3 regions of the Geobacillus stearothermophilus ATCC 12980 genome follow, and region 3 is predicted to be linked to each of the others. Evidence: riboswitches for the same ligand, from Rfam matches in the RefSeq annotation. Region 3 holds a riboswitch; each other region holds the start of a gene.

The links. A riboswitch is a leader RNA that binds a small molecule or an ion and turns the genes downstream of it on or off. The one in region 3 is predicted to bind S-adenosylmethionine.
Region 1: it holds a riboswitch for S-adenosylmethionine, as region 3 does, so the genes downstream of both, QSJ10_RS03165 (bifunctional homocysteine S-methyltransferase/methylenetetrahydrofolate reductase) here and QSJ10_RS02020 (phosphoadenylyl-sulfate reductase) in region 3, are expected to answer to the same signal.
Region 2: it holds a riboswitch for S-adenosylmethionine, as region 3 does, so the genes downstream of both, mtnW (2,3-diketo-5-methylthiopentyl-1-phosphate enolase) here and QSJ10_RS02020 (phosphoadenylyl-sulfate reductase) in region 3, are expected to answer to the same signal.

Annotation. Positions count from the first base shown of each region.
Region 1 is NZ_CP128494.1:576,603-586,607, reverse strand. Features, by position in the region: gene QSJ10_RS03195 (ABC transporter ATP-binding protein) at 19-669, opposite strand; gene QSJ10_RS03190 (stage II sporulation protein M) at 859-1,368, opposite strand; gene QSJ10_RS03185 (hypothetical protein) at 1,382-3,001, opposite strand; gene QSJ10_RS03180 (uberolysin/carnocyclin family circular bacteriocin) at 3,069-3,299, opposite strand; gene QSJ10_RS03175 (hypothetical protein) at 3,363-3,533, opposite strand; gene QSJ10_RS03170 (zinc ribbon domain-containing protein) at 3,835-4,218, shown strand; SAM riboswitch class I at 4,351-4,453, shown strand; gene QSJ10_RS03165 (bifunctional homocysteine S-methyltransferase/methylenetetrahydrofolate reductase) at 4,525-6,372, shown strand; gene metH (methionine synthase) at 6,365-9,775, shown strand; gene QSJ10_RS03155 (AbrB/MazE/SpoVT family DNA-binding domain-containing protein) at 9,925-10,005, shown strand, end outside.
Region 2 is NZ_CP128494.1:784,721-794,725, reverse strand. Features, by position in the region: gene QSJ10_RS04320 (amino acid permease) at 1-925, shown strand, start outside; gene QSJ10_RS04315 (S9 family peptidase) at 1,049-3,070, shown strand; gene QSJ10_RS04310 (Rossmann-fold NAD(P)-binding domain-containing protein) at 3,089-3,229, shown strand; gene QSJ10_RS04305 (Rossmann-fold NAD(P)-binding domain-containing protein) at 3,281-3,637, shown strand; gene QSJ10_RS04300 (phosphate propanoyltransferase) at 3,699-4,265, opposite strand; gene QSJ10_RS04295 (MarR family winged helix-turn-helix transcriptional regulator) at 4,355-4,804, opposite strand; gene QSJ10_RS04290 (ZIP family metal transporter) at 5,021-5,755, shown strand; gene QSJ10_RS04285 (1,2-dihydroxy-3-keto-5-methylthiopentene dioxygenase) at 5,844-6,386, opposite strand; gene QSJ10_RS04280 (methylthioribulose 1-phosphate dehydratase) at 6,416-7,048, opposite strand; gene mtnX (2-hydroxy-3-keto-5-methylthiopentenyl-1-phosphate phosphatase) at 7,045-7,707, opposite strand; gene mtnW (2,3-diketo-5-methylthiopentyl-1-phosphate enolase) at 7,704-8,945, opposite strand; SAM riboswitch class I at 9,023-9,131, opposite strand; gene QSJ10_RS04265 (pyridoxal phosphate-dependent aminotransferase) at 9,271-10,005, opposite strand, start outside.
Region 3 is NZ_CP128494.1:372,988-382,992, reverse strand. Features, by position in the region: gene QSJ10_RS02030 (low molecular weight protein-tyrosine-phosphatase) at 1-263, opposite strand, end outside; gene QSJ10_RS02025 (DUF1128 domain-containing protein) at 467-691, shown strand; SAM riboswitch class I at 819-925, shown strand; gene QSJ10_RS02020 (phosphoadenylyl-sulfate reductase) at 1,048-1,755, shown strand; gene cysP (sulfate permease) at 1,771-2,844, shown strand; gene sat (sulfate adenylyltransferase) at 2,876-4,036, shown strand; gene cysC (adenylyl-sulfate kinase) at 4,049-4,660, shown strand; gene cobA (uroporphyrinogen-III C-methyltransferase) at 4,813-5,589, shown strand; gene QSJ10_RS01995 (sirohydrochlorin chelatase) at 5,600-6,346, shown strand; gene QSJ10_RS01990 (acylphosphatase) at 6,417-6,701, shown strand; gene QSJ10_RS01985 (arginase family protein) at 6,785-7,570, opposite strand; gene QSJ10_RS01980 (YojF family protein) at 7,767-8,114, shown strand; gene bshB2 (bacillithiol biosynthesis deacetylase BshB2) at 8,128-8,781, shown strand; gene QSJ10_RS01970 (precorrin-2 dehydrogenase/sirohydrochlorin ferrochelatase family protein) at 8,942-9,583, opposite strand; gene QSJ10_RS01965 (PX domain-containing protein) at 9,735-10,005, opposite strand, start outside.

The DNA of each region.
Region 1 (10,005 bases), 200 kb from region 3:
TTCCTGAAGATCCCGCCGTCATTTTTCTATTTTGTCTTCATTGTTTGGACGTGTAAGCGAGATTATGCGGGAGCCAGGGAAGCGCTCTTGATGAACGTGAGAAGCAATGAGATAAGCATGTTGACGGTCGCCTTGAATCCACTCCGCCAACCGATCGCGACTTAGCCTATCAAGGGAATTGAACGGTTCATCCATCAAATACAATTTGACCGGGCGGGCTAAAGCAATCGCAATATGCAGTTTTTGTTTTGTTCCTAATGAATACTGATCCACCGGGAGCGGGAGCATCTCCTCCATTCCAAGCAGACTGCATAATTCGTTCGCTTTGCGGACGTACTGTTGATCCAGCTTCCATAAAAGCCGGAAACATTCGATATTTTCATAACCCGTCAATTTTGAAAACATGACAGTCTCGGATGTCACATAAGACAAATGAGCGCGCATGTCGGGAAGCTGAATCGGATTGCCTTTATAAAAGGCTTGATAATGCAGCTCTCCTTTATCGAGCAATCCCGAAATAATATGCAAAAGAGTCGTTTTCCCCACTCCATTGGGGCCGGTGAGAAGCACGGTCTCCCCTGAAAAAATGGAAAATGAGAACTGCTGAAAAATCGTGGCTCCCCCATCATAGCGATACGTCAAGTTTTGCAATGAAAATAACGGTTCCATCTATTTCTTCCCCTTTTCCTGCTTGGCTCTTCACCAAAAGTTGTACTTGATTTTTTCTGAACTCTATTTACGCTTGTAAGGGAAAATCAACAAATCCGTGATTTTTTCAAATCTTTGTGCAGGAAGCTGTATTGCTTGTCAAGTACATGTTGTGGTGAAGAGCCTCCTGCTTTTTAGACCCGTCTATTTTTATACATGAGACACCGTTGATTCCAACCATGCTGAGATGATGAGCAGCGCGACCGCCAGCACTAGTAAAAAGAGGATATCCCGTATATAGAGCGTTTCTTCTTCTCCTCTTGCTCTTTTTTTGACGATTTGAAGAAACCGCCATGTCTCGTACCCTAATGTACAAAACAAGATATGGCCGATGATTTCAGGAATCGCGTGAGGAAAGACACCGGTCATCAACGGCTGCATGCCATATCCTGTGGCGACTCCTCTCACGATCACGCCTAGCATTGCTGCGTTGTAACCGAGATAAAGGGTATTGGCCATTCCTAGCGTCAGCCATCCGCCAACCATCAAAATGGCTCCAACCATCAAGTTGTGGCCTAAAGTGGTCCAAAACGCCATGGAAGTCGGATGAATCGTAAGCTTTTGTGAAAAAATCACTGCTCCAAAAGCAAAACATACAATGTACACACCTAACGACAATAACATATACGGCAAATGAGTGTGAATCGCTCGTCTGATCACCGCAAATGCCTCCTCAAGTGCGCCGAGCATATTGAGAACTATTCCATAATACAAGGTACAGCATCAAGACAAACAAAACGCTGTAACATGCCCAACTCCAACCTTTCAAAAGCATAAAAAAGGCAGAAAGAAGTGATGAAAAAACGGTTATGTAAATCAACAAGCGATGAAACGAATGATTTCCGGCCGCAATCACCATATACCCCGCATAATCACGCGGAGATGTCAATGCCGCCTGCTCACCGCTGGCTAAAACAAGGCAGAATACTTCATAATCGGTGCGCAAAATCCGCTTGACAACAAGCGAATAGACGGGCATCATCACCACAGCTCCCATTGCTGCCCAAAGCCCTCCACGCATCCCCAATAATCCTATGTATTCGAGAAGTAGCAATCCTACTGCCGTCATGCATGGGTAGACGCCTAATCGCTCAAGCAGCGTCCATTTCGCTTCGATTAACGGTACAAGAGGAGGTGGAGAAAGAAGACGAAACACAGTGAGACGCTCCATCTCGCTTTCAAACTGAAAAATGTCGCGAAAGACGTCGGTAATGGCCCGCAACGTCCCTGTCATGACGATATACATTTCAAACATAAACAAAAACAAAATGATCGACCCGTTATGAACAATCGGCAACAGCGCCAAATTCGCTCCTGCGACCAAAAACCATTCCCCTGGCAAAAATAGCGACCAAGGCGGTTTCGTCAACTCACGGGCTTGGCGTGTTAACAGACAAAGATCTTTATATAAAATTGCATTATTCGTGCTGCGAATTTTTAACGACTCTATGACACGTTGATGCCATGAATATAGCATGTACGCTGTCTTGTCAGAATGAGACGCACGAGTGAAAGAAAAGCAAATCAAAGCCAACAGAGCGAATCCAGCACCGATGAATGATAAAGTTGCACTTGAAAATAACCACCCTTCCCTCCAACTTGTCATGCGTTCATAAAACAGCTGTTGCCAATGAGCAACATAACCATCCATATACACAAGGTAAGAGAGCGACAACCCATACATTCGAACCGCTTGGCGGGACAATTGCAGCAACGGCACAATCGCCGCAAGCACGACATAACCAATCGCGAATGATGCCATTCGAAAGAAAAAGGCAGAAAATGCGCCTATCGCTCTAAAAGTTGAGCCACGCACTATATGCGATGTCACATAAAGAAGCAACAACATCGTATGTCCAAACCATACGAATGATGCGCCTGTGATCCCGAACATCATCATCAACCCAATGGAAGGAGGCAACCAAATCGGCAATAGCCGCAGAAGAGACACAGCATAGTGGATTTTGAGCAATCGCTGCCACACCTCGTCATCCCGCACTCCAGACAGACGCACATAATGATAATGGTATTGACGTTGCAATGCCTCTTTGGACTCAAGCAAAACTCCTATGAAAGGACTGACAGACATGAAAAAAAGAGCTCCCATAACCATAGAAGGGCGAAACAGCGTCGAGGATCGAGCGCAAAAGGCTACAACCACAGCCGATGAAACAAGCCATTTCGCCGCTTCCACCAAGAACATGGTCATCTTCGGGGAAAAAGGCGATTTTCTCTGCAACGGCGCCAAACTGCTTCGTTGTCGTTGTTGATATAACAGCCATACGAGTTTCATTTCTCTTCCCCCACATTGATTTACTCATTAGGAACGGCAGGGAGTTTTTCCCCTGCCGTTTTGCCTTTTACCATGCAATCGCTGCTGCTTTTCCTCGTTCCGCCACTATTTTTTTCACCGTCGCGACAAAAGCTGACCACCCAATTTCCAAAATGACGTCGACTCCACCTGACAAAATAGCGGTGATCCCAAGAATAATAGAAATGAGAGTGGAGCCGGTCAACACAATCGAAACAACCGTCGTCGCGATTGACTGTGACACGCCGAGCGTCCCGGCAACAAGCGCCAGCAAACTCATAACCTATCATCTCCTTCCAGTAAATGATAATCGATCAAAACTTTTTTCAAAAACATTCTGTGTCTATCTCATCCTTCGCACTAAACGAGAATAAACCCCGCCGTAAAGCAGCACCAATACAATAAATCCTATTTTGATGGGCATGCTGGCCGCTTTTAGGCGAAAAGCAACTCCAATCAACACAACAAGCGGCAGGCTAATCAGAATAAAATACGGCCACGACCATTGTTTCACCCACTTCACTCCTGTCTGCGATGCGGTTTCTAGTAAATTCCTTGTTAATATCATCCATTTTAATTATACACCTTGACTCTAAAAAAAAAAAAAGAGAAATCGTTCGATAATTTTATCTTTTTTTTACATATTTCGACATATTTCGTGCTATTGACATGAAACAGAGATGCTTTTAAGAGATTAGTACAAGGTAAGGGAGGAGATACAATGCTTCTTTTTTATTACGTCATCCCATGTTTCCTACATCATCATATGGTATAATAATCCCAACCAACATGAAACGAATGGAGAAGGAATCCACTTGAAAAGCATCAAACCCGGCCGCGTCCCGTCGATGCAAGGGCTGTTCGGCAGCATCGCCGCTGTGTTGTTCGGCATCTTTTGGATGGTGATGACCTTCTCCATCACCGCGGACTCGCCGTTTCCCGCCGCCCGCTTTTTTCCGTTTTTCGGCCTTGTCGTCATCGCCATCGGTGTATTTCAAGCAATTTACCATTACAAAAATGCGACGGGAAAACAACGCATGTCCTTATTGGACATTGTCGTCAGCGAGGAAGAGCCCGACCCACTGAACGTCCGATTTGGAGGCAAAGAGAAAACAAACAAGTATTGCCCATACTGCGGAGAACATGTGCAGCGTGATTTTCAGTTTTGCCCCCGATGCGGGAAAGCGCCGAGCCCTTGACGCGAGCCGCTCTTTTTATCTGAATCTCTTTAACTTTTGAAATTTCCTTCTTCACCGTATTGAATAATTTCGAAAAATACATTAAATTATATAGTAATCATCAAAACGTCACCGCACAATTGCATACCGGCATTCTTATCAAGAGAGGGGGAGGGACTGGCCCGGTGAACCCTCAGCAACCTGGCCCGCGGCCAAGGTGCTAAATCCAGACAGGCGGAAGCCTGGAAGATAAGAAGAAGCGAATGAAAAGTCTTCTTCTTATAGAAGGCTTTTTTCTTTTACTACGGAGAAACGGGGGAATCGAACGTGGGATTGCTGGATGAGTTGAAAGAGCGCATTCTCATCGCCGACGGGGCGATGGGAACGCTTTTATATTCGCACGGCATTGACCGTTGTTTTGAAGAATTGAATTTATCCAATCCAGATGAAATCGTCCATATTCATGAAGCGTATATCGCCGCGGGCGCCGACGTCATTCAGACGAATACATACGGCGCCAACTATGTGAAACTCGCCCGCTACGGCCTTGAAGATGAGGTGCCGGCCATCAACCGCGCGGCGGTGCGGCTCGCCAGGCAAGCGGCGAACGGGCGGGCATACGTGCTCGGAACGATCGGGGGGCTGCGCACGTTAAACAAAAGCGTCGTCACGCTTGAAGAAGTGAAACGGACGTTTCGCGAGCAGCTGTTTGTCCTGCTGGCTGAAGGAGTCGACGGCGTGCTGCTCGAGACGTATTACGATTTGGAAGAGTTGGAGACGGTGCTTGCCATCGCCCGCAAAGAGACCGACTTGCCGATTATCGCTCACGTCTCGCTCCATGAAGTCGGCGTCTTGCAAGATGGCACGCCGCTCGCGGACGCCCTTATCCGCCTGGAGGCGCTCGGGGCCGATGTCGTCGGACTGAACTGTCGTCTCGGTCCATATCATATGCTTCGGTCGCTCGAGGAAGTGCCGCTGCCAAAGCAGGCGTTTTTGTCGGCGTATCCGAATGCGAGCCTCCCGGATTACCGCGATGGCCGGCTTGTCTATGAGACGAACGCTGAATATTTCGAGGAAACAGCCAAAGCGTTCCGCGACCAAGGGGTGCGCTTGATCGGCGGGTGCTGCGGCACGACGCCGAAACATATTGAGGCAATGGCAAAGGCGCTCGCCGACCGGACGCCGGTGACGGAAAAAACGGTGAAGCGGCGCACGGCATCTGTATCGGTGCAAGCCGATCGGCCCGCGCCGACTCCGCTTCCCGAGCTCGCCCGCACGTACCGCTCGGTCATTGTGGAGCTAGATCCGCCGAAGCAACTCGGCATTGACAAGTTTCTTGCTGGGGCGAAAGCGCTCCATGACGCCGGCATCGATGCGCTGACGTTGGCCGACAACTCGCTCGCCACGCCGCGCATCAGCAACGCCGCTGTCGCCACGATCATCAAGGAGCAACTCGGCATCCGCCCGCTTGTGCATATTACATGCCGCGATCGCAATTTGATCGGCTTACAGTCGCATTTGATGGGCTTGCATACGCTCGGCATCACCGACGTGCTCGCCATTACCGGCGACCCGTCGAAAATCGGCGACTTCCCAGGAGCAACGTCGGTGTATGATTTATCATCGTTCGATTTGATCCGCTTGATCCGCCAGTTTAACGAAGGGCTGTCGTACTCGGGCAAACCGCTTGGGCAAAAAACGAACTTCTCGATCGGCGCTGCGTTCAACCCGAACGTCCGCCATTTGGATAAAGCAGTTGAGCGAATGGAGAAAAAAATTCAATGCGGCGCCCACTATTTCTTGACCCAGCCGATTTACTCGGAAGAGAAAATCGTTGAAGTGTACGAAGCAACCAAGCATCTTGACACGCCGATTTACATCGGCATTATGCCGCTTGTGAGCGCGCGCAACGCCGACTTTTTGCATCATGAAGTGCCGGGCATTACGCTCTCTGACGAGATTCGCGCCCGCATGGCCGCCTGCGGCAGCGACCCGGTGCAAGCAGCCAAGGAAGGCATCGCTATCGCCAAATCGCTCATTGACGCTGCGTTTGATTTGTTTAACGGCATTTATTTGATCACGCCGTTCTTGCGCTATGACATGACAGTCGAGCTCGTCCGCTACATTCACGAAAAAGAAGCGGCCGCCAAAGAAAGGAAGGTTGTTCATGGCTAACGTCACCTTAGAACAGCAGCTGCAAAGAAAAATTCTTGTCATCGATGGCGCCATGGGCACGATGATCCAAAGAGCCAACCTATCGGCCGCCGACTTTGGCGGCGAGGCGTATGAAGGGTGCAACGAATATTTGACCCTCACCGCCCCGCATATCATCCGCCGCATTCATGAAGCGTACCTAGAAGCCGGTGCTGATATCATTGAAACGAACACGTTCGGAGCGACACGCATCGTGCTTGACGAATATGGCCTCGGTCATTTGGCGCTTGAGCTGAACATCGAAGCGGCCAAACTCGCCAAACAAACGGCTGAGTCGTTCTCCACCCCGGACTGGCCGCGCTTTGTCGCCGGTTCGATGGGGCCGACGACGAAAACGTTGTCGGTGACAGGCGGCGCAACGTTTGAAGAACTCGTCGCCGCCTACGAAGAACAAGCGCGCGGACTGCTCTTAGGAGGCGTCGACCTTCTCCTACTCGAGACGTGCCAAGATACGCTGAATGTCAAAGCCGGTTTTCTCGGCATTTCGAAGGCGTTTGAAGCGGTCGGTCGCCGCGTGCCGCTCATGATTTCCGGCACGATCGAACCGATGGGCACGACACTCGCCGGGCAGGCGATCGATGCGTTTTTCATCTCGGTGCGCCATATGAAGCCGATCGCCGTCGGCTTAAACTGCGCGACAGGCCCCGAGTTTATGACCGACCATTTGCGCACGCTCGCCTCGCTCGCTGACACGGCGGTCAGCTGCTACCCGAACGCCGGTCTGCCGGATGAGGAAGGCCGCTACCATGAAACGCCGGAGATGTTGGCAGAGAAAATCCGCCGCTTTGCCGAAAAGGGATGGATCAACATCGTCGGCGGGTGTTGCGGTACGACGCCGGATCATATCCGCGCCATTGCCGAAGCGGTGCGTGATCTCCCGCCGCGGGCGATCCCGTCTTCGTTTGATGTCCACGCCGTTTCCGGCATCGAGGCGCTCATCTATGATGAAACGATGCGCCCGCTCTTTGTCGGCGAGCGGACAAACGTGATCGGCTCGCGCAAATTCAAACGCCTCATCGCCGAAGGGAAATACGAAGAAGCGGCGGAAATCGCCCGCGCCCAAGTGAAAAACGGCGCCCATGTCATCGACATTTGCCTCGCCGACCCAGACCGCGACGAACTCCATGACATGGAACAGTTCGTCCGCGAAGTCGTGAAAAAAGTGAAAGTGCCGCTTGTCATCGATTCGACCGACGAGCGCGTCATTGAACGCGCCCTCACCTACTCGCAAGGGAAAGCGATCATCAATTCGATCAACTTGGAAGACGGCGAGGAGCGGTTTGCGAAAGTCGTTCCTCTCTTGCACAAATACGGCGCCGCTGTCGTCGTCGGCACGATCGATGAACAAGGGATGGCGGTCACCGCCGAACGGAAGCTGGAAATTGCCTTGCGTTCGTATGACTTGCTCGTTAACCGCTACGGGGTGCCGGCGCGCGACATCATTTTCGATCCGCTCGTCTTCCCGGTCGGCACCGGTGATGAGCAATACATCGGCGCGGCGAATGAAACGATCAAAGGCATCCGCCTCATTAAAGAGCGGCTGCCTCATTGCTTGACGATGCTCGGCATCAGCAACGTCTCGTTCGGCTTGCCGCCGGCCGGGCGCGAGGTGCTCAACTCCGTCTTTTTGTACCGTTGCACGCAAGCTGGGCTCGATTATGCGATCGTCAACACTGAGAAGCTTGAGCGGTTCGCCTCGATTCCGGAAGAGGAAGTGCGGATGGCCGAAGCGCTTTTGTTTGACACGAGCGATGAAACATTAAACACCTTTATCGAATTTTACCGAAGCAAAATCACCGCCGCCAAGCCGGCTGAGGAGAACTTGAGCCTTGAAGAGCGGCTCGCCCGCTACGTCATTGAAGGGTCGAAAGACGGGCTCATTCCCGATTTAGAGAAGGCGCTTGAGACCTACTCCGATCCGCTTTCGATCATCAACGGTCCGCTTATGGCCGGCATGGATGAAGTCGGGCGGCTGTTCAACAACAACCAGCTCATCGTCGCTGAAGTATTGCAAAGCGCGGAAGTGATGAAAGCAGCGGTCGCCTTTTTAGAGCCGTATATGGAAAAGAAAGAAGGAAGCACAAAAGGAAAAGTCATTCTCGCCACCGTCAAAGGCGATGTGCATGATATCGGCAAAAACTTGGTCGACATCATTTTAAGCAACAACGGCTACGAGGTGATCGACCTCGGCATTAAAGTCGCTCCGCAGCAACTCATTGAAGCGGTGCGCGAACATCAGCCCGACATCATCGGGTTGTCGGGCTTGCTTGTCAAATCGGCCCAACAGATGGTCGTCACCGCCCAAGATTTGCGGCAAGCCGGCATCTCAACGCCCATTTTAGTCGGCGGCGCCGCCTTGACGCGCAAATTTACCGAAAACAAAATCGCACCCGAATACGACGGCGTCGTCCTGTACGCGAAAGACGCCATGGACGGGCTTGCCCTTGCCAACCAAATCCAGCAGGGCGAGATTGACTACAAGAAAAAAGAAACGGCCGAAAGCGAGCCGACGCGGCCAACAGCCGTTGCCGCAACGGTCAAATCGAACGTCTCGACCGACGTTCCCGTCTACATCCCGGCCGATCTCGAGCGCCACGTGCTGCGAAACGTGCCGCTTGACCATGTGTTGCCGTACGTCAACTGGCAAATGGTGCTCGGCCACCACCTCGGCTTGAAAGGAAAAGTGAAGCGGCTGCTTGAAGAGAAAGACGAAAAAGCGTTGGCGTTAAAAGCGGTCGTCGACGAACTCGTTGCCGAAGCGAAAGAACGCGGCTGGATTCAGCCCGCCGGCGTCTACCGCTTCTTCCCTGCACAAAGCGACGGCAACCGCGTCTACGTTTACGATCCGGTTGATCGCAAAACCGTGCTCGAGACGTTCGACTTCCCGCGCCAACCGCGGGCGCCGTATCTTTGCCTCGCCGATTATTTGAAATCGAAAGAAAGCGGCGAAATGGATTACGTCGGCTTGTTCGCCGTCACGGCCGGGCATGGCGTCCGCGAACTCGCCCAGCGCTGGAAGGAAGAAGGCGAATTTTTGAAAAGCCATGCCATCCAAGCGTTGGCGCTCGAGATTGCCGAAGGGTTCGCCGAACGAATCCATCAAATTATGCGCGACCGCTGGGGCTTCCCGGACGACCCGGATTTCACGATGGAAGAGCGCTTCGCCGCCAAATACCAGGGCCAGCGCTACTCGTTCGGCTACCCGGCCTGTCCGAACTTGGAAGACCAGGAGAAACTGTTCCGTCTGCTTCATCCAGAAGACATCGGCATCCGCCTCACCGACGGCTATATGATGGAACCCGAAGCATCGGTTTCGGCGATCGTCTTCGCCCATCCGGAAGCGCGGTATTTCAATGTGTTATAAGCAGGAAACGAGCTGGCGAATAGGCCGGCTCGTTTTCCTAATTTTTCTGACAAACCGATCATCGAACGATGGACTCAACTATCTTTTTTTATTATAATTGTTATAACTTGTTATAACCATGAATAAAATAGTATGGAAGGAGAATCGATATGAGTACGGTGGTGAAACCAATGGAACGAAAAATAACGAAAGTAGGGAACAGTCTAGGAATCACTCTTCCCCAGGAAGTG
Region 2 (10,005 bases), 410 kb from region 3:
CGCTGGCAAGCTGAATTTTGTCGCCACCGCGGCCAAAGTGCTTGGCTTTTTCCTATTTATCGTCATCGCCTTGTTTGCCTTTGACAAAGCGGTCATCGGCCCGCTTGATGCCCCGCGTTATGACGGAGACGGACAGCCGATCGGTTTGCTTGGACAAATCAACAACGCCGCGTTATCGACACTCTGGGCGTTTGTCGGCGTTGAATCGGCGATGGTGTTCGCTTCCCGCGCGCGCAAACAAGCGGACGTAAAACGGGCGACGATCGCCGGCCTGCTCATCGCCTTAGCCATTTACATCGGCATCAGCTTTTTGGTGATGGGCGTCTTGCCGCAACGCGAACTGATTCAATCGGAAAAACCGCTCGTTGATGCCATCATTGCCATCGTCGGACCGGCGGGCGGCTACGTGTTGGCTGGTCTTGGGCTCATTAGCCTGCTCGGCTCGACGCTCGGCTGGATCTTGCTGAGCGCTGAGGTGCCGTACCAGGCGGCGAAACAAGGGCTGTTTCTGCCGGCCTTTTTGAGAGAAAACAAGAAAAACGTGCCAAGCTTCTCGTTGACGCTATCGAATGCATTAGCCCAGCTGTTCATTTTCTCGACCATTTCCCATTCGATGGCGGCAGCGTTCGATTTTGTCATTTACATCGCTACGCTCGCCTACCTCATCCCGTATTTGATCTCTTCCGTCTTTCAGTTGAAACTCACGCTCACCGGCGAAACGTACATGGAGGCGCGCGAGCGGATGGTTGACGGAATCATTGCGGCCTTAGCGACGGTGTATTCGATCTGGGTCGTTATCGCTGGCACGGCAGACATCAAAACCTTCCTACTCGGTGTTGTCCTGCTCGCTAGCGGCCTAATCTTCTATCCGCAAGTAAAAAAAGCGGCACAGCAGGCGAAAGAAAAACAAAAATTATCGGCATAGCCAAAAAGCGAACGTCCATTATGGGGGCGTTCGTTTTTTCTGTTTTAGGCAGGATCTTGTCTTTCGGAAGACGAAATATACAATGTAGTTCCATTTTACTTAAAAGAAAGAGGGGGCCAACTGATGAACAACAACGAACAACCGACAAAACGCCGCGGCATAACGGCGGAAGATTTGCTTCGCCTCCGCTCGGTGCGCGACCCGCACTACGCGCCGGACGGGACGCGCGCCGTGTTTGTGGAAAAATCGATTGATGAGGAAAAACAATACCGCTCCCATTTATGGATATGGGCGGCAGACGGCTCCGTCCGTCAATGGACGTTCGGCCGCTGGCGCGACATGAAGCCGCGTTTTTCCCCAAGAGGTGAAATAATCGCCTTTTTATCTGACCGCTCCGGACGCACACAGCTTTGGCTTTTGCCCGCCAATGGCGGTGAGGCTCGCCAACTGACGTTTTTCAAAAACGGTGTGCGCGATTACGTTTGGTCGCCGGACGGGACGTTTCTCATCACCCTAACGACGCTTGGCGATGATGAAACGATTGAAGACCGCGAAGAACCGGAAAAGGTAGAAGTGAAGCGAGCCGACCTGAAACCGCGCGTGGTCGAGCGGCTGTATTACAAATCAGACGCGTCGGGTTTTCTTGACGGCAAACGGGCGGTGCTCACGCGCATCGATGTGCTGTCAGGAAAAAGCGAAGCGTTGACGGGCCGCGAGGAGGAAATCGGTTCGTTTGCGATTTCGCCAAACGGACGGACGCTCGCCTTTGTCGCCAACCGAAACGAGGATCCGGACACAACCTTTACGCGCGACATTGTTTTGCTTGATCTCGAATCGAAAGCGGAAACGAACTTGACGAACGGATGCGGCACATTCGCTTCGCTCGCCTGGTCGCCGGACGGAACGAAGCTCGCCGCCATCGGCCATGATCTTGCTTATCTCGGGGCTACGCTTCACCGGCTTTACGTCTTTGAGCCGGAGCGTGGAACGAAGCGGGTGTTGACCGCCGATTGGGATGTCCATCTCGGCGATGCCATGGTCGGCGACACACACGCTGATGCGAAAGGGCCGGGACCAATTTGGGCGAGCGACGGAAGCGGCCTGTATGTCACCGCCTCGGAGCGCGGACGCGTCAACTTGTATTTCGTCTCGCTCGCCGGCCCGATCGTTCCGGTGATCGAAGGCAACTTCCATTTATACGGTTTAGCCATCCACCCAAGTGAACAGCAAGCCATCGCCGCCATCAGCTCGCCTACGTCCGTTGGCGATTTATATGCGGTCTCGCTTGCCGATGGAACGAAAACGCGGCTTACGCGTGCCAATGAAGCGCTCGAAAACGAAGTGGTGTTCGCCGATGCCGAACCGTTTACGTATCGATCGGCGGACGGTTTGGAGATTCAAGGCTGGATCATGAAACCGCCTGAGCTTGACGAAGGGGAAAAGGCGCCGCTTGTCGTCGAAATTCACGGTGGGCCGCATGCGATGTATGGATTTACGTTTTTCCATGAATTGCAGCTGCTCGCTTCATCCGGTTATGCCGTGCTGTTTACGAACCCGCGCGGCAGCCACGGATACGGCCAGTCGTTTGTCAATGCGGTGCGCGGCGACTATGGCGGCATGGATTATGAAGACATTATGGCTGGCGTCGACGCCGCCATCAGCAAGTTCGACTTTATTGACAAAGAACGGCTTGGCGTCACCGGCGGCAGCTACGGCGGATTTATGACGAACTGGATCGTTGGGCATACCGACCGATTCAAAGCGGCTGTCACTCAACGTTCGATTTCCAACTGGCTCAGCTTCTCTGGCGTGAGCGACATCGGCTACTTTTTCACGAAATGGGAAGTCGGCTGCGACGTTTGGGAAGACGCTGAGCGGCTTTGGCATCATTCGCCGCTCAAATACGTCAAACACATGCGCACACCGCTTTTGATTTTGCACAGCGAACGCGATTACCGCTGCCCAATTGAGCAGGCCGAACAGCTGTTTGTCGCCTTAAAGCAGCTCGGGCGGGAAACAAAGCTCGTCCGCTTTCCGGACGCCAACCACGATTTGTCGCGCACCGGCAACCCTGCTCTTCGGCTTGAGCGTCTTCGCCATATCGTCGATTGGTTTGACCGCTATTTGAAAGGAGCATCGCATTAATCCGAAAGGAGAACCACCATGTACGCACTCGTCATCGGTGGGACAGGCATGTTAACCGACGTGTCGCTTTGGCTCGTGCGAGAAGGGTACCATATATCCATCGTCGCCCGGAACAGGGAACGGATGGAACGGCTCATCGCCCGCGCCGCACATCTTTAGGCCATTACCCCGCTTTTGGTCGATTATCGCGATCATGATGTACTATGTTCCTTGATTCACCAAACAATCAATGAAAACAGAGCCTTCGACCTTGTTGTCGCATGGGTGCACAGCGACGGGAAACAGGCGTTTCCGACCATCATCCGGGAAAATAGCAGACATCCCGGTCCTTGGCGTCTGTTCCACGTGCCCGGCAGCCGGGCCCATCCGGCCGAGGCAAAGCGGGAACTCCATTTGTCTTCCGCTTGCCTGTACCGGCAAATTCAGCTTGGCTTCGTGATCGAAGAGCACAGCACGCGTTGGCTCACCCATCAAGAAATCAGCAGCGGCGTCATTGACGCCATTCAGCGTGATGCGCCGTTTCATCTTGTCGGCACACTAGCATCAGAGAAGAAGCGGCCGCATTAATGGGAAGCGCCCTCTCGTTTGTACCGAGAGGGTGCTTTGTCCGCCTTTGGCGCGGATGGTTTCACGATGGAAGCAGTTCGACATAATCGCCCGTTTTCAAGCCGGCCGCGTTCGCTTCATCGGTGTCAATGTGCATATCTAACGCAAAATCTTCGCTGACGCGGACGATCACTTCGTCAAAAATGAGCGCCCGCTCCCCTTGCGTTTTCACTTTCACAACTTGTTTATCGCGGACGCCAAACGTCTCGGCATCTTTCGGCGTCATATGAATGTGACGCTTGGCAATGATCACCCCTTTGTCGACGGTCACCGTCCCCTTCGGCCCGTGAATCGTAATGCCCGGCGTTCCGTCAATATCGCCGGATAAGCGGACCGGGGGCGCGACGCCGAGCTTGAAGCTGTCGGTTTTCGAAATTTCAAGCTGGGTGAGCGAACGGACCGGTCCGAGGACGCGGACGTTTTCAATTTTCCCTTTCGGCCCTTCGACCGTCACCGTTTCCTTGGCGGCGAACTGGCCAGGCTGCGACAACGGCTTGAGCACCGTCAGCTCGGCGCCTTCGCCAAACAGCGCCGCCATGTGTTCTTTTGATAAATGAATGTGGCGATTCGATACCCCTACTGGAACCATCAATGGTGATCTCTCCTTTTTTGCTGGCTATGGTATGTTCTTTATATAACGTATCCATTTCCGGCAAAATTAAAGAGGCCGACCTCGCGTCAGCCCCTTGTTTTTGCCCCATATCCTAATTTTTTCAGCAGCGCAATCGCCTGCTCTTTTTCTGCCGCCGTCAGCGCCGAAACCGTTTCGTGAATTTTTTCCGCATGCTCGGGAAATACGCGCTCAATAAACCGCCGCCCCTCTTCTGTAATGGACGCGTACGTGACGCGCCGGTCCTTTTCGCAGGCGCGGCGGACGATCAATCCTTTGTTTTCCAGTTTGTCAATGACGTAGGTGATGCTCCCGCTCGCCAGCAAAATTTTTTCGCCAATTTGCTGGAGCGGCTGATCCCCTTTATGGTATAACAATTCTAACACGGCAAATTCGGTCGGATTGACCCCGAATGAGTGGATTGATTTGTTCACTTGGTCGCTTACGGCGCGGTAAGCCCGCGACAATACGATAAACAACTTTAGCGATTGCTCGAGTTCTTGCTTTTTTTGTTCCATGCCATCCAACCCTTTGCATTTAACCATTTCTTACTTGCATTATACTTGAACAGCAAACAGGCAGGCAACCGTTTTTGCCAGGCGCTGGTCCATTTTTCTCGCCAGCGGCCGTTCCTTTCGCTATGATAATTTTGTTATAGGGCAGCGCTTGGGCGATTGTCACATTTGTGGAAACAGCGTATATGAAAAAATAAAGGCTGATGAAGGGGGAATTGGATGAACGGGGTATTGACCGGCAGTGTGCTGTCCGCCTTATCGACCGGACTTGGCGCTGTGCCGATTTTGTTTATGGCCAAATCGCTCACCCACCGCTGGCGCGATGTACTCCTCGCGTTTTCAGCCGGCATTATGATGGCGGCCTCGATGACAAGTCTTATTCCCGAGACCCTGCGGTCCGGCGGTTTTGAGGCGCTCGCCATCGGATTGGCGGCGGGGGTGCTCGTGTTAACGTTGCTTGAGATGACCGTCCCCCATATCGACTTGGAGCATACGAAAAGCGGCTTGCAATTCGACGAAAAGGCGATGCTCATCATCGCCGCCATTGCGATGCACAATCTCCCCGAAGGGCTGTCAGTCGGGGTGAGCTACGCCTCAGACGGCGCTTCGCAAATCGGCAATTTGATCGCATTGGCCATCGGCTTGCAAAACGCGCCGGAAGGATTTTTGGTCGCCTTGTTTTTAGTCAATCAGCAGATTGGCCGCTTTAAAGCGTTTGTCATTGCCACGTTAACCGGCGCGGTCGAAATTGTGACGTCTTTGCTCGGCTTTTATTTAACCTCTCTCTTCCGCGGCCTCGTTCCATACGGGTTAGCGTTTGCCGCCGGGGCGATGCTGTTCATCATTTACAAAGAGCTCATTCCCGAAAGCCATGGCGACGGCAACGAACGGATCTCGACGTACGCCTTTATTATCGGCATTTTGTTTATGATTTTGTTAACCGAATCGTTTTAGCGGTCTCTCCTTCCGTCATCGAGGCAAGCGCTCCTCTCCATACAGAACGAAACACCCCGCTGCCTTGCCTGGCAACGGGGTGTTCTCATTATTGGACAGCCTCTTCTTTCTCTTCATACGGATGGGCGACCCAACCGGACGGGTTGATGAACAGGCGGACGGCTACGACTTGGCGGTCGTCCATGAGCGTAAAGTAGTGCGGATTCCCTTCCGGCACGGAAATGACATCGCCGGCTTCCAGCTCGACGTCAAAATAGCCGGTCTCTTTGTCGCCTTTGATAATGAAAATGCCATGGCCGGCCGTAATGGCGCGCACTTCGTCTTCCGTATGGATGTGCACTTGTTCAAATTTTTTCAGCAGTTCATCCAAGTTCGGCGTCGCATCGGACAGAGCGACGATATCCCATGTTTTGTAGCCGCGGCGCGCCGCCAAGTCTTCAATTTCATCTTTGAACGCCGCCAAAATTTCATTTTTCTCTTCATCGGTGAGCACGTATTTGTCGCGCAAATGCTCCGGCAGTTTGGCAATGTCCCAATGCTCGTACAGGACGCCTTGGCTGTTTAAAAAGGCGCGCACATTCTCCTCTCCTGTAATCACTTCACCTGTTTTTCTCACTTTGATGACGGCCATGTCAAAATCCCCCTTCTAAAAGATGTATATTAACCAACCGGCAGGCCGGCCCGTTGCAAAAGCAGCCGCTTCACCTGCCAGCTGAACAAAAACTCCCACGCTTCCAAATGTTTTTTCGCTTCAAACGCCGTTCGTCCCCAGACGGTAATGCCGTGGTTGTGGATCAACACGGCGCCGGCGTCGCCATGAACATGGTTCGCAAACTCCCGAGCCAGCGTCGGGATGTCGGCGTCATTGTTAATGATCGGGATGCGCACTGCGGCGTTTTCTTCCCAAATGCCAAACGCCTTGATGATTTCCTGGCCGGAAAAGACTGCTTCCCCGTTTGACGCATACAGTTCAGAAATCAAATTGTTGTCCACGGTATGAACGTGCAAGACGCAACCGGCGTTTGTGCGGTTGTAAATTTCCACATGCAGCAGCGTCTCCGCTGATGGCTTTAAATGTGTTTTCTCCGCTGGTCGGCCAGCAGCGTCAACGAGCAAGAAGTCCTCATCCGTTTGCTTCCGCTTATCCTTGCCGCTCGCTGTCACCAAAAACGTCAACGGGTCGTCCGTCACTTTGATCGACAAATTGCCGCTTGTTGCGAAAAACCAATCGCGGGCGGCGAGCTCGGCTTTCACTTCCGCAAGCTCGTTCCACTTTTTCACGACGATGCTCATACGATCACCTCCATTCGCTGCAACGCATCCATCACGTCAAAAAACGTCGCAAATGGCGCGTGCGGCAGGTCAAGCTCTTGACATTTTTCAAGCAGAAAATCGCGCGCCAGCACATAGTCGGCTTGCCTGGCCACCGCCAAGTCGGTGATCGAATCGCCGATGACGACGTGATACCCGTCCGGGCGGGCAAGCCTGCGCAATAGCGACGGCTTGCAGCAGCCGCAGCCGTTTTGGCACCGGCTGTCACATGCATGCGGCCATGTGATGCGGATCGTCTCACCGCTGAAATCGGAGCCGTTGCAAAAAATCCGCTCCGGTTCAATGAGCCCTTCAAGCAGCGGATAGACGAAAAAGTCGATGCCGCCGCTCACGATATAGAGCGGGATGCTTTGCTCTTTTGTCCATGCGACAAACTCGCGGAACCCTTCGCGCAAGCGGGCGGTGCTAAGCAAAAAGTCAACAATCTCCCCTTTCAGCGCTGACGGAAGAAGCGAAAACATTTTTCCGACGCCTTCCTGAACGGAGATGCGCTGGGCGAGAATGTCGTCCTTTAGTGCCTCCCACTCCGGCGGGGCGAACTGTTTCATAATCGCGATGATGTTGTCGTTTTCCGTGATCGTGCCGTCAAAATCGCAAAAAAGAACGAGTTGTTTCGTCATGCTTCCACCTCAATAGCGCCCCAGCGGTCGATCGCCTTTTGCAGCGCCTCGTTGTCTTTCGCCGCTTCACGAAGCGGACGGCCGACCAGCGCTGCGTCGATGGCGGCGCGAAACGCCTTTCCGCCGCCGATCGCCCCGTCCGGGTGGCCGTGGATGCCGCCGCCGGCGTTGACGACGCTGTCAAGGCCAAAATCGCGGACAAGGAGCGGCACCAAGCCCGGATGGATGCCGGCCGATGGCACTGGAAACGCCCGGGCAAACGGCTCTTGTTCATCGGTCAGCGCCCGGGCGATGCCAAGCGCCTGCTCGCGCTCCAAGGCGACGCTGCCGTACGGCGACGGGAACAGAACAAAGTCGGCGCCGGCAAGCCGCAAAAGCTTTCCAAGCAAGAGCGACGGGGCGACGCCGTAAAACTCCGACGGCGTGATCGCGCCGCTGAACGCCGGGTGGGCCATGATCGGAACGGAAATCTCTTCATCTTCCCGCAACCCTTGTAGGACGTCCAATCCATAGGCGAACACGTTGAACAACAGCACATCGGCGCCAAGCTCAGCCGCCCGTTTCGCTTTTTCTTTCAGTTCAAACGTTTTGCCGGTCAAGTTGACGGCATACAGCGTCCGCTTGCCTGTTTGTTCGTACACCTCTTCGAGCGCCGCTTTGCCTTCTGTAATGCGCTTCGCAAATGGCAGACGATCGCTGTCAAACAAAATTTCGTCATCTTTGACCAAGTCAACGCCGCCAAGCGCTTGCTTTTTCAACTCTGATGTCAAATACGCCAAATCGCGGCCAACGATGCCCTTGAAAATGCTCATCAACAGCGGGCGGTCGTACACTCCGACCTTTTCGCGAATGCCGGCGATGCCAAAGCGCGGCCCCGGAAACTGCCGCTTCCATTCTTCCGGAAATTCCAAATCAAGCAACCGCACTTCCCCGTCAAGCGACAGCTTGCCGAACGTCGTCACCAACAATGCTGGCAAATCGGCGCTGAAGTTGACGGTCGGGTAAGCGATTTTGACGATTGCCCGCTTCAACCGCTTGCCGAAATAGGCGTTTACCCGCTCGCTCTCGCCAAGCTCTTCGATCGCAACGACTTCCCCTTTATGCTTGCGAAGCTGGTCTTGCTCTAGCTGCGGCAAGTCGGTCCATGTGCCGACTGTCAAGCCGAGCGCGATTCCTTCCGCTTTTTGGCGAATATCGTGTTCATCATGAAGCAAATACGTCGCAATGACTGCACTCATCGTCCATCCCTCTTTCAATATATGGCGAAATAAAAAAGCCCCTTCCTAAGAAGAGGCGTCATTCATTCATGGCGCTCTTCTTATCTCCCAGCGTTTCCGCTGCAAGAATTAGCACCGTGCTTAGCGTGCGCCAAGCCGGTTGCCGGGCTTCATTGGGCTCGTCCCTCCGCCTGCTCTTGATAAGAAAGCCTGCTCGTTTATGCACTTGTCAAACGATTGGCAAATTTACTTTGAATTATGACAGCCTTTGCCGCCGTTGTCAATTATTTTTTTAAAATAGCCTGGTCAACGTTGTCCCGTCAACGGTTCATTGCCGCTCTTTTTTTCAAAACAATCCGAGCCGGCCGATCCGCTCCGCCGCTTCGCGAAGCCGCGCTTCATCGGTCAACAATCCAACGCGCACATACCCTTCGCCGTGTTTTCCAAAACCGATGCCTGGGGCGACGGCGACGTGCGCCCGCTCAAGCAACAGATCGGCAAATTCGGCGGATGATGCGCCTTTTGGCAACGGAAGCCAGGCGAAAAATGATCCAGACGGCGCCGGCGCTTCCCATCCGATCGTCGCGCGCAAAGCATGAATAAACGTATTGCGGCGCGCCTCGTACAAGGCAACGAGCTCCGCGACGCAGTCTTGCGGGCCGAGGAGCGCAGCTGCCGCCGCTTCTTGGACGGCGCCGAACAAGCTGACGTACAAATGATCTTGCAACAACTCAATGGCACGGATGATCCGCTCATTGCCGACAGCGAACGCCACGCGCCAGCCGGCCATATTGTACGTTTTCGAGAACGTGTAGATTTCAACGCCAATGTCTTTCGCCCCGTCCACTTCTAGAAAGCTGACCGGCTTTTGGCCGTCAAAGCCGACCGCGCCATAGGCAAAATCATGCACAACGGCTATGCCGTACTTTTCCGCAAATGCCACCGTTTCAGCAAAAAACTCCTTCGTCGCCGTCGCGCCGGTCGGGTTGTTCGGATAGTTTAAAAACATCAGTTTCGCCCGGTCGGCCGCCGCCCTGGGAATGGCCGAATAATCCGGCAGAAACTCATTCTCCGCGACAAG
Region 3 (10,005 bases):
ATGGCGATGATGTAATCAAATTCCTCCAAGTCGCGGCGCCCGACTTGCCGGGCGCGGATGCCGGAATAGTCAATGTCGTTTTCACTCAAAATCCGCCTTGTCCCCTCATGCGGCGGCTCCCCGACATGCCAGCTGCCCGTTCCCGCTGAATCAACGACAATCTGTCCGTCAAGCCCCCGTTCGTTCACCAAATGACGGAATACCGCTTCCGCCATCGGCGAACGGCAAATGTTGCCGAGGCAAACAAACAACACTTTGACCATCGAAGCAGCCACTCCTTTCCATCCCGTTTTCTTGGCATTAGTTTTCCCTTTTCATCCAAGCGCTTGATAGCTGCTTTCTAGCAGCTCGTGCACATGCACCTATATTTTACCACCTAACGCTGGCGCGGACTATATTGCCTCTCCCCTTTTTCACCGCCGGTGTGGTACAATACATGATAACCTGCCACGAAAGGAGCGAAACCATGGATTTATCGAAACCGTCCGCAGAAAACGTCGAATATATCGTTGAACAACTGAAGAAAAAATTAAAAGTGCTCAATTTTGATGCGATTAAGCCGGCCCATTTTTCCGAGGCATGGTATGACGAACTGAAAGACATTTACGACATGGTCATGAAGCGTGAAACGTTCAGTTCAAGCGAAATACAGGCCATTGTTGAGGAGCTCGGAAGCCTGCGCAAGCGGTAATCCTCTCCTTCCGTCACCGGATGGAAGCATCGCGAAGCTGCCTATGTATATAAAAAAATTCCTATCGAAAAACTAGGATTGACATTAGCGCCAATTGTGTTAAAATTTAATCAATATAAATTACATACGCTTATCAAGAGCGGGGGAGGGACTGGCCCGATGAACTCCGGCAACCTGCCGCGTTTGGCAAGGTGCTAATTCCAGCAAAATGGGATCCATTTTGGAAGATAAGGCGTCCCTCGTTCTTCCGCTCTTTCCGAAATGGAAGGGGCGTTTTTATCGCCAGGCTGCCCGTTGCCGGATGAATATCCGACTAATTATGTTGATTTTCTTTGTTTTTTAAGGAGGGGGAAACGATGCTCACATATGACCAATGGGAAACGGCCGAAAAACCGTCTTTTCCGTCCGATGATGAAACGAAAGGGGCGTTGGCTGTCCTTGCTTGGGCGTACCGCGAATACGGCGATGACATTGTCTATGCGTGCAGTTTTGGCATTGAAGGGATTGTGCTCATTGATTTGATTTTCCAAGTCAAGCCGGATGCGGAAATCGTCTTTTTGGATACAGGGATGCATTTCCAAGAGACGTACGACACGATCGCGAACGTACAGGAAAAATACCCGTCGCTCCGCATCGTGATGAAACAGCCGCACTTGACGCTGGAGGAGCAGGCTGCACAGTTCGGCGATGAACTATGGAAACGCGATCCGAACAAATGCTGTGAGTTGCGCAAAGTCATTCCGCTGCGGGAAGTCTTGACCGGCGTCACCGCCTGGATTTCCGGCTTGCGCCGCGAACAGTCGCCGACGCGGCGCCATGTCGAGTACATCAATAAAGACGACAAATTCCGCTCCATTAAAGTGTGCCCGCTCATTCATTGGACGTGGAAAGACGTTTGGAATTACGTATATAAACAAGGTCTTCCGTACAACGTGCTCCATGACCGGGGCTACCCGAGCATCGGCTGCGCCCCTTGCACAGCGCCGGCATCGGATCCGAACGATTTGCGCTCCGGGCGCTGGGCCGGCCAGGGGAAAACGGAGTGCGGGCTCCATCTCACATAAGGGGAGAACAACGATATGCTCCTTGCCATTGCCTTTATTGTGTCCTTTTTCTTCGCCATGAACATCGGGGCGAGCGGCGCGGCCGCCTCGATGGGCGTCGCGTACGGGTCGGGCGCCATTCCGAAAAAGTCGATGGCCCTCCTTCTTTGCGGCATCGGCGTGTTTCTCGGCAGCCTTGGCGGCGGAGAAGTAGTGAAAACGATCGGGTCGGGCATTATTCCGTCTTCGATCCTCACCGTCAAAATCGTCGTCATCATTTTAACGGCGGCGGCCATTTCACTTTTTGCGGCGAACATCATGGGCATTCCGCTCTCGACGAGCGAGATCACCGTTGGATCAGTCGTCGGCGTTGGCATCGCCTATCAGGCGTTGTACTTTCATAAGCTGCTGTTTATCGTGTCGGTATGGATCGTGATCCCGATCGTCGCCTTTTCGTTTACGCTGGCTGTCGGCAAATGGTTTTTGACGCTCAAGCGAAAATATCCGCAGCTTGAACAAGGGCGCTGGCAAAAAACATTCATGGCCTTGCTCGTTGTCACGGGCTTTCTCGAGGCGTTTTCCGCCGGCATGAACAATGTGGCCAATGCCGTCGGGCCGCTCGTCGGCGCCGGGCTGATGGCGGTCGGGCCGGCAACTATCTTCGGCGGCTTGTTTGTCGCTGCCGGCGCCCTGTTGCTTGGGCATCGCGTGTTAGAAACAAACGGAAAGAAAATTACAAACTTCTCCCCGTTTGAAGGAATCGCCATTTCCGGCACGGGAGCCGTGCTCGTCATCATTTCGTCGCTGTTTGGTTTGCCTGTTCCGCTTACGCAGATTACGACATCGGCGATCATCGGCATCGGCACGGCGAAAAGCGGGATGTCGATTTGGCAAAAGCGGATTGTCGTGCAACTGTTGAAAGTGTGGTTTGTTTCGCCAATATTTTCCCTTGTCATTTCGTACAGCCTTGTGAAACTGTTGCTTGACAGCGATGTTTACACGGTGATTGCCATCTTCAGCGTCTGCCTGGCGACGCTTGGCGTCATCAGCTTAAAAAAAACAGTCGCCGAAGAAGAGCGTTCGCTTCATGAACATGGCGGCGGCATTTAATGAACATCTATCAATCTAGGAGGTTATGAACATGAGTTTGAGCATTCCGCATGGCGGCACATTGATCAACCGTTGGAATCCGGATTACCCAATCGATGAAGCAACGAAAACGATCGAGCTGTCCAAAGCCGAACTAAGCGACCTTGAGCTGATCGGCACAGGCGCCTACAGCCCGCTCACCGGGTTTTTAACGAAAGCCGATTACGATGCGGTCGTAGAAACGATGCGCCTCGCTGATGGCACTGTCTGGAGCATTCCGATCACGCTGGCGGTGACGGAAGAAAAAGCGAGTGAACTCACTGTCGGCGACAAAGCGAAACTCGTTTATGGCGGCGACGTCTACGGCGTCATTGAAATCGCCGATATTTACCGCCCGGATAAAACGAAAGAAGCCAAGCTCGTCTATAAAACCGATGAACTCGCTCACCCGGGCGTGCGCAAGCTGTTTGAAAAACCAGATGTGTACGTCGGCGGAGCGGTTACGCTCGTCAAACGGACCGACAAAGGCCAGTTTGCTCCGTTTTATTTCGATCCGGCCGAAACGCGGAAACGATTTGCCGAACTCGGCTGGAATACCGTCGTCGGCTTCCAAACACGCAACCCGGTTCACCGCGCCCATGAATACATTCAAAAATGCGCGCTTGAAATCGTGGACGGCTTGTTTTTAAACCCGCTCGTCGGCGAAACGAAAGCGGACGATATTCCGGCCGACATCCGGATGGAAAGCTATCAAGTGCTGCTGGAAAACTATTATCCGAAAGACCGCGTTTTCTTGGGCGTCTTCCAAGCTGCGATGCGCTATGCCGGTCCGCGCGAAGCGATTTTCCATGCCATGGTGCGGAAAAACTTCGGCTGCACGCACTTCATCGTCGGCCGCGACCATGCGGGCGTCGGCAACTATTACGGCACGTATGATGCGCAAAAAATCTTCTCGAACTTTACAGCCGAAGAGCTTGGCATTACACCGCTCTTTTTCGAACACAGCTTTTATTGCACGAAATGCGAAGGCATGGCATCGACGAAAACATGCCCGCACGACGCACAATATCACGTTGTCCTTTCTGGCACGAAAGTCCGTGAAATGTTGCGTAACGGCCAAGTGCCGCCGAGCACATTCAGCCGTCCGGAAGTGGCCGCCGTTTTGATCAAAGGGCTGCAAGAACGCGAAACGGTCACCCCGTCGACACGCTAAAGGAGGAGCGAGATGAGCACGAATATCGTTTGGCATCATACATCGGTGACAAAAGAAGATCGCCGCCAACGCAACGGCCATCATAGCGCCGTCCTTTGGTTCACCGGCCTGTCCGGATCCGGCAAATCGACGGTGGCGAACGCCGTCTCCAGACGGCTGTTTGAGCTTGGCATTCAAAATTACGTTCTCGATGGTGACAATATCCGCCACGGGCTCAATAAAGACCTCGGCTTTTCCGCCGCCGATCGGACAGAAAACATCCGCCGCATCGGCGAAGTCGCCAAACTGTTTGTCGACAGCGGCCAGTTCGTGTTAACGGCATTCATTTCGCCGTTTGCCGAAGACCGGGCGCTCGTTCGCCGCTTAGTCGAGGAAGACGAATTCATTGAGATATATGTCAACTGCCCGATTGAGGAGTGCGAGAAGCGCGATCCAAAGGGGCTGTATCAAAAAGCGCGCCGCGGGGAAATCCGCGAATTCACCGGCATCGATTCGCCGTATGAAGCGCCGGAAGCGCCGGAGCTGACCATCGAAACGCATCGTTATTCGGTGGACGAATGTGTCGAGCAAGTGCTCGCGTATTTGCGGGAGCGCGGATTCATCCCCGCATCGGAAACCCATTAACGATACCGTGTCTCCCACTCGAAAAAAGAGTGGGAGACGATTTTACAAAGTCGTTTTCATGCCACGGCCAGGCGTTTACAATGAACATCAACGGAACGTTTGCGCTGCTGCCGGCAGCTGACGGGATCACGACAGAAAGGGCTGAAACAACGATGGGGAAAGTATATTTGGTCGGGGCCGGCCCCGGCGATCCGGAACTCATTACCGTCAAAGGGTTGAAATGCATTCAACAAGCCGACGTCATTTTGTACGACCGCCTCATTAATGAGGACTTGCTGGCATATGCCAAGCCAGACGCTGAACTCATTTTTTGCGGCAAGCTGCCCGGCTACCATGCTATGCAGCAGGAAACGATCAACCGTTCACTCGTTCTGCATGCAAAAAAAGGAAAAACAGTTGTCCGTTTAAAAGGCGGCGATCCGTTTGTGTTCGGGCGCGGCGGTGAAGAGGCGGAAGCGCTCGTTCAGCACGGGATCGAGTTTGAGATCGTCCCTGGCGTCACATCGGCCATCGCGGCGGCCGCTTACGCCGGTATTCCTGTCACCCATCGCGAGTTCAGCTCCAGCGTCGCCTTTGTCACGGGGCATCGCCGCGACGGAACCCGCGAAGACATTAAGTGGGAAAGCCTCACCAAAGGCATTGATACGATCGCCATTTACATGGGCGTCCACAATTTGCCATACATTTGCGGTCAGCTGATTAAATACGGCAAGGCGCCGGATACGCCGACGGCGATCATTCAGTGGGGAACGACCCCCATCCAGCGCACGGTCACCGGCACGCTGGCGACAATCGCCGCTATTGCCGCCAAAGAACGCATCGAAAATCCAAGCATGGTCATCATCGGGGATGTCGTCCGGCTGCGCGCCAACATTCAATGGTTTGAGCGGTTGTTGTCATCATCGGCAGCCGCTGGCGCCACCTCGTGAGGCAATGGCGATGGAAGCCATTTTGTACGTCAGCCACGGCAGCCGGGTTCCGGCTGCGCGCCGAGAAGCAGCCCGCTTCGTTGAACAATGCAAGGCGGCCATCGACATCCCGATTCAAGAACTGTGCTTCGTTGAGCTGGCTGAGCCGGATATTGCGACCGGCGTTGACCGTTGCGCCGCCCAAGGGGCAACCCGTGTGATCGTCATCCCGTTGCTGCTTCTATCCGCCGGACATGCCAAACAGGACATTCCGGCTGCGCTTAAAGCAGCGAAACAGCGCCATCCGTCTTTGGAGATCGTCTGCGGAGCGCCGTTTGGCGTCCACGATGCAATGATTGACATCATCATCGACCGCATCGGCGAGCAGCCGGCGCCGCTTGACCATGAATCAATGGTTCTGCTGATTGGCCGCGGCAGCAGCGACCCGGATACGAAGCGCGACATCGCCGCTATCGCCCGGCGCTTGCAAGAAAAAACGAGCGTGCCGCACGTTGACGTTTGTTTTCTCGCCGCCATCCGCCCGACGCTTGACGAAGGGTTCAAGCGGGCGCAGGCATCCATATACCGGCGCGTCTTTATCGTGCCGTATTTGCTGTTTACCGGCGTTTTAATGAAAACAGTCGAACGGAAGCTGCAAGCGATGCCTGTTTCCGATCAACAGTGGCATTTATGCTCATACTTAGGGTATCATCCGCGGCTTGTAACGCTCATTCAACAACAGGTGCAGGCGCTGTCGGCAGCGAAAAAAGGAGCTTGAGCAGACAAGCTCCTTTTTTCATGGTATGATGGAAGCGAAGCGACCGCAGCGAAGGAGGGCTTCAATCATGATGAAACGGGTTCATGTCATGGTCGAAGGGCGCGTGCAAGGCGTCGGGTTTCGCTATTTCGTCCAACACGAAGCGCTCAAACGCCAGCTGACCGGCTGGGTGAAAAACAACGATGACGGGACGGTGGAGATGGAAGTCCAAGGGCATGAAAGCGCGCTCCAACTGTTTTTGGATACGATTGAAGCCGGCACGATGTTTGCCAAAGTTTCCCGCATGCACGTTGAGCCGCGCCCCGTCCGCCCTGACGAAACTAAGTTCCGCATTGTGTACGGAAGCGGCATTTGACTGTTGCACCGCTTGGATCTATTCCCAGCGCAGACGTTGTCCGTCTGCCGTCAAGCGCTCTTTCCACCAATGAAAAAGCGGGATCACCATCCGTCCTGCTTAAGCCGGCCGCAATGCGGCGCCGCATATTGAAAACACGTCTCCAAAATGGCCGTATTCGCACGCTCATTTTTTTGCTGCGCTTCACGGCAAAACGGATGGAATACATCGACAGCCGCTTGCGGGTACTCCCCGCATATGTCCACGCCGAGCACTTTTTTATAGAATAGCAGAAGGCGCAAACAAGCGAGCAGCCGGGAAAGCGGCATCATCCCCTGATCCCAGTTCGTCACGGAGTCTTCGCGGCGCAGCGCATCTTTATCAATGCTGATATAGACGCTCCCGGTCGGAATAGCGTCCAAAAGCGCCGTCGGCCATTCATCGTGATCATCGAAAGGAAGAACTGTAATCTTTGGAGATAAACGAAGATGGCTTGGAGAACATGACGGACCAACAATGATGACTTTTTGCAGCTGCGGATGTCCGAGTGCGTAAGCGACCCACGAGCCGCATGAAATGAGGCGGTCGCTCCCCCCTTCGGCATCGGTATGATGGTCAAACAAGACGAGCGTAAACGGCTCTTTCATCTCCTTTATGAGCAAATAGCTTACATAATGGAAGTTGCCGTTCCCGATTAAAACCGCTCCGCGCATCCGCCGACGGCGCAGCCGCCGTTCGATTTCGGCGAGAGCCTCCCCGCTGCAATACAAATTCGTCTCCGGCACATCCGACAGATCGATCCATTCGTGCGGAAAGCGGAACAATCGCTTTTGCGGCCGGTAAGTGCCGTCAAAATTGAGCATCGTGACACCATTGCCTTGAAACCCCATTTCTCCTCACCCTTCCTTTCGCTGAATCGTTGTTCAACGCCTCTCAGGTGCGGATGAGTCCAAGCTGTGTCCGTTCTTCATTATACAATGAAAGACGAAATATTTCCGTTCCTATATACAATGAAAGACGAAATATTTCCGTTCCTATGCCTTGGTCATGTACAATAATAGAAAACAGCTAAAGGAGGGACCCCGCGTGCAGCCGATTGACGCCGCCGCTGTTCAAGAGGCGTTGGATCGCTTCGCCAATCGCGACGTATACATCCATTTGGAAACGACGAACGGGGCGTACGCCTCTCATCATAACGAACGATTCTTTTCCGCCGGCGCTTACATCCGCAACGCTCGCATCCGCTTCACCCGCGGCAAAATCACCGGCCCGGGGCCGTACCGCGTCGGGCTGAAGCTTCAAATCGGCTGGGTGTACGCCGAAGGGCTGACCCATTGGGAATGGACGAACGAAGGACAATTGTTGTTGGCCGGACACGATTACGAAGGGAAACTGGCTGTCGCTCTTGAGCTGAGCGACACGCCGTTCGCATAAGGAGGGGCTTGCGATGAAGGAACGACACGTACTTGTTGTGTTTCCCCACCCGGATGATGAGGCGTTTGGCGTTTCGGGCACCATCGCCCAGCATGTGCAAAGCGGCACACCGGTGACGTACGCCTGCCTGACCCTTGGGGAAATGGGGCGAAACATGGGCGTGCCCCCGTTTGCCAACCGTGAAACGCTTCCGCTCATCCGCAAGCAGGAGCTGGAAGAAGCGTGCCGCGTTCTCGGCATTCGCGATTTGCGCCTGCTCGGGTATCGCGACAAAACGGTCGAATTTGAGGATGAAAACGAACTCGCTGACCGGATTGCCGCCATCGTGGCAGAAACAAACCCGTCGCTCGTCATCACGTTTTACCCCGGCTACAGCGTTCACCCTGACCACGATGCATGCGGCGCTGCAGTCATCAGCGCCTTGACGCGCTGGCCGAAAGAAGAACGACCGACCGTCCATTGTGTGGCGTTTGCGAAAAACTGTGAACAAGATCTTGGCCAGCCAGACGTCATCCGCGATGTCAGCACGGTGATCGAGACGAAGCTGGCCGCCATCCGCGCCCACCGTTCGCAAACCGAAGGGCTGATGCAGGCAGCCTCCAAGCGCGGCGATGCGCTTGCCTGGCTCAAAACAGAGCGGTTTTGGACGTACCGTTGGGATGATTGACCTGCCTAACCCGCCTTGAACAAGGTGTCCATCCCGATGAGGACACCTTGTTTCCGCGTTCACCGAAACCCCGCCGAGCCGCTGAACCAGCTATCAACTTCCGTTGTACAACTAAAAAGCGGCCGGTCAGTGAACGCATCGACAATATACATCGGAATGTTCATGGCTCTTTCCCTCTTTCCCCGTTTCGTTCTTTTTCGTTCACCAATAGCTGGGCCAACTCTTCATCCCATCGGCCCCGCTGCCGGAAAGACTCAGCAGCGAGCGCCCGAAACAGCCGCTTTCGTGCGGCATCGTCCGCCACCTCACGCAAAATGATATCGCGGGCCTTCTGCAAAAATTGAAGATACGGCTCATACTCTTCACCATACTTCTCCTCAAGCTCGCGGCGGATGCGGCGGGCAAGCGCCGGACTTGCCCCCCCGGTCGACACGGCAATGGTGAGTGGACCGCGGCGGATGACAGCGGGAACATGAAAATCACACCGTTTCGGGTCATCCACGACATTTACGAGTTGGCCGGGCGCTGCTGCTTGCGCCACCGCTTCGTTCACATTCCGGTCGTTTGTCGCCGCAATGACAAGAAACGCTCCTGCCAAGTCGTCTTCAGCGAACGTTTTCTTACGCCAAACGATCTCTCCTTTGGCCGCGAGCGCTTCAATGTCCGGCACCGCCTCCGGGGCGATTACCACAACGTCCGCTTCTGCTTCAAGCAAACCGTAAACTTTCCGCGCCGCCACCTTCCCGCCGCCAACGACGACCGCGCGGCGGCCGCGCACATGAAGAACAATCGGATACCCCACGGCGCAACCCCCCATTCCGGCATCCATCAGGCAGACTGAGTCGGTTTCTGCGCACAAACAGGCGCAATCTTCCCCGACCGCCTGCCTTGGCTGACAACAAAAAGTAAAAAAAAGAAGCCGTGCATCGAACACGGCCTTTTTCTTCATTATATCATCCTTGTTTCACTTCTTGAAGCCATTTCGCCAACCGTTCATTTTTCTTTTTCATATGCTCAAGCCATTGCGGGAGCAGTTTTTTCATGGCCTCCTGATCATTGTTCTCCATCGCTTGCCTCGTTTGTTCATGAAGCTGATGAAGCTGTTGTTTTTCTTCTTTCGTCATCCACCGTTTCATTTTATGCAACTGTTTCAGCTCTTGTTTAAACTGTTCTTTGGTGATTTTTTTATTGGCCAGCTGATCGATGAGCCGGTCAAACGCCGCT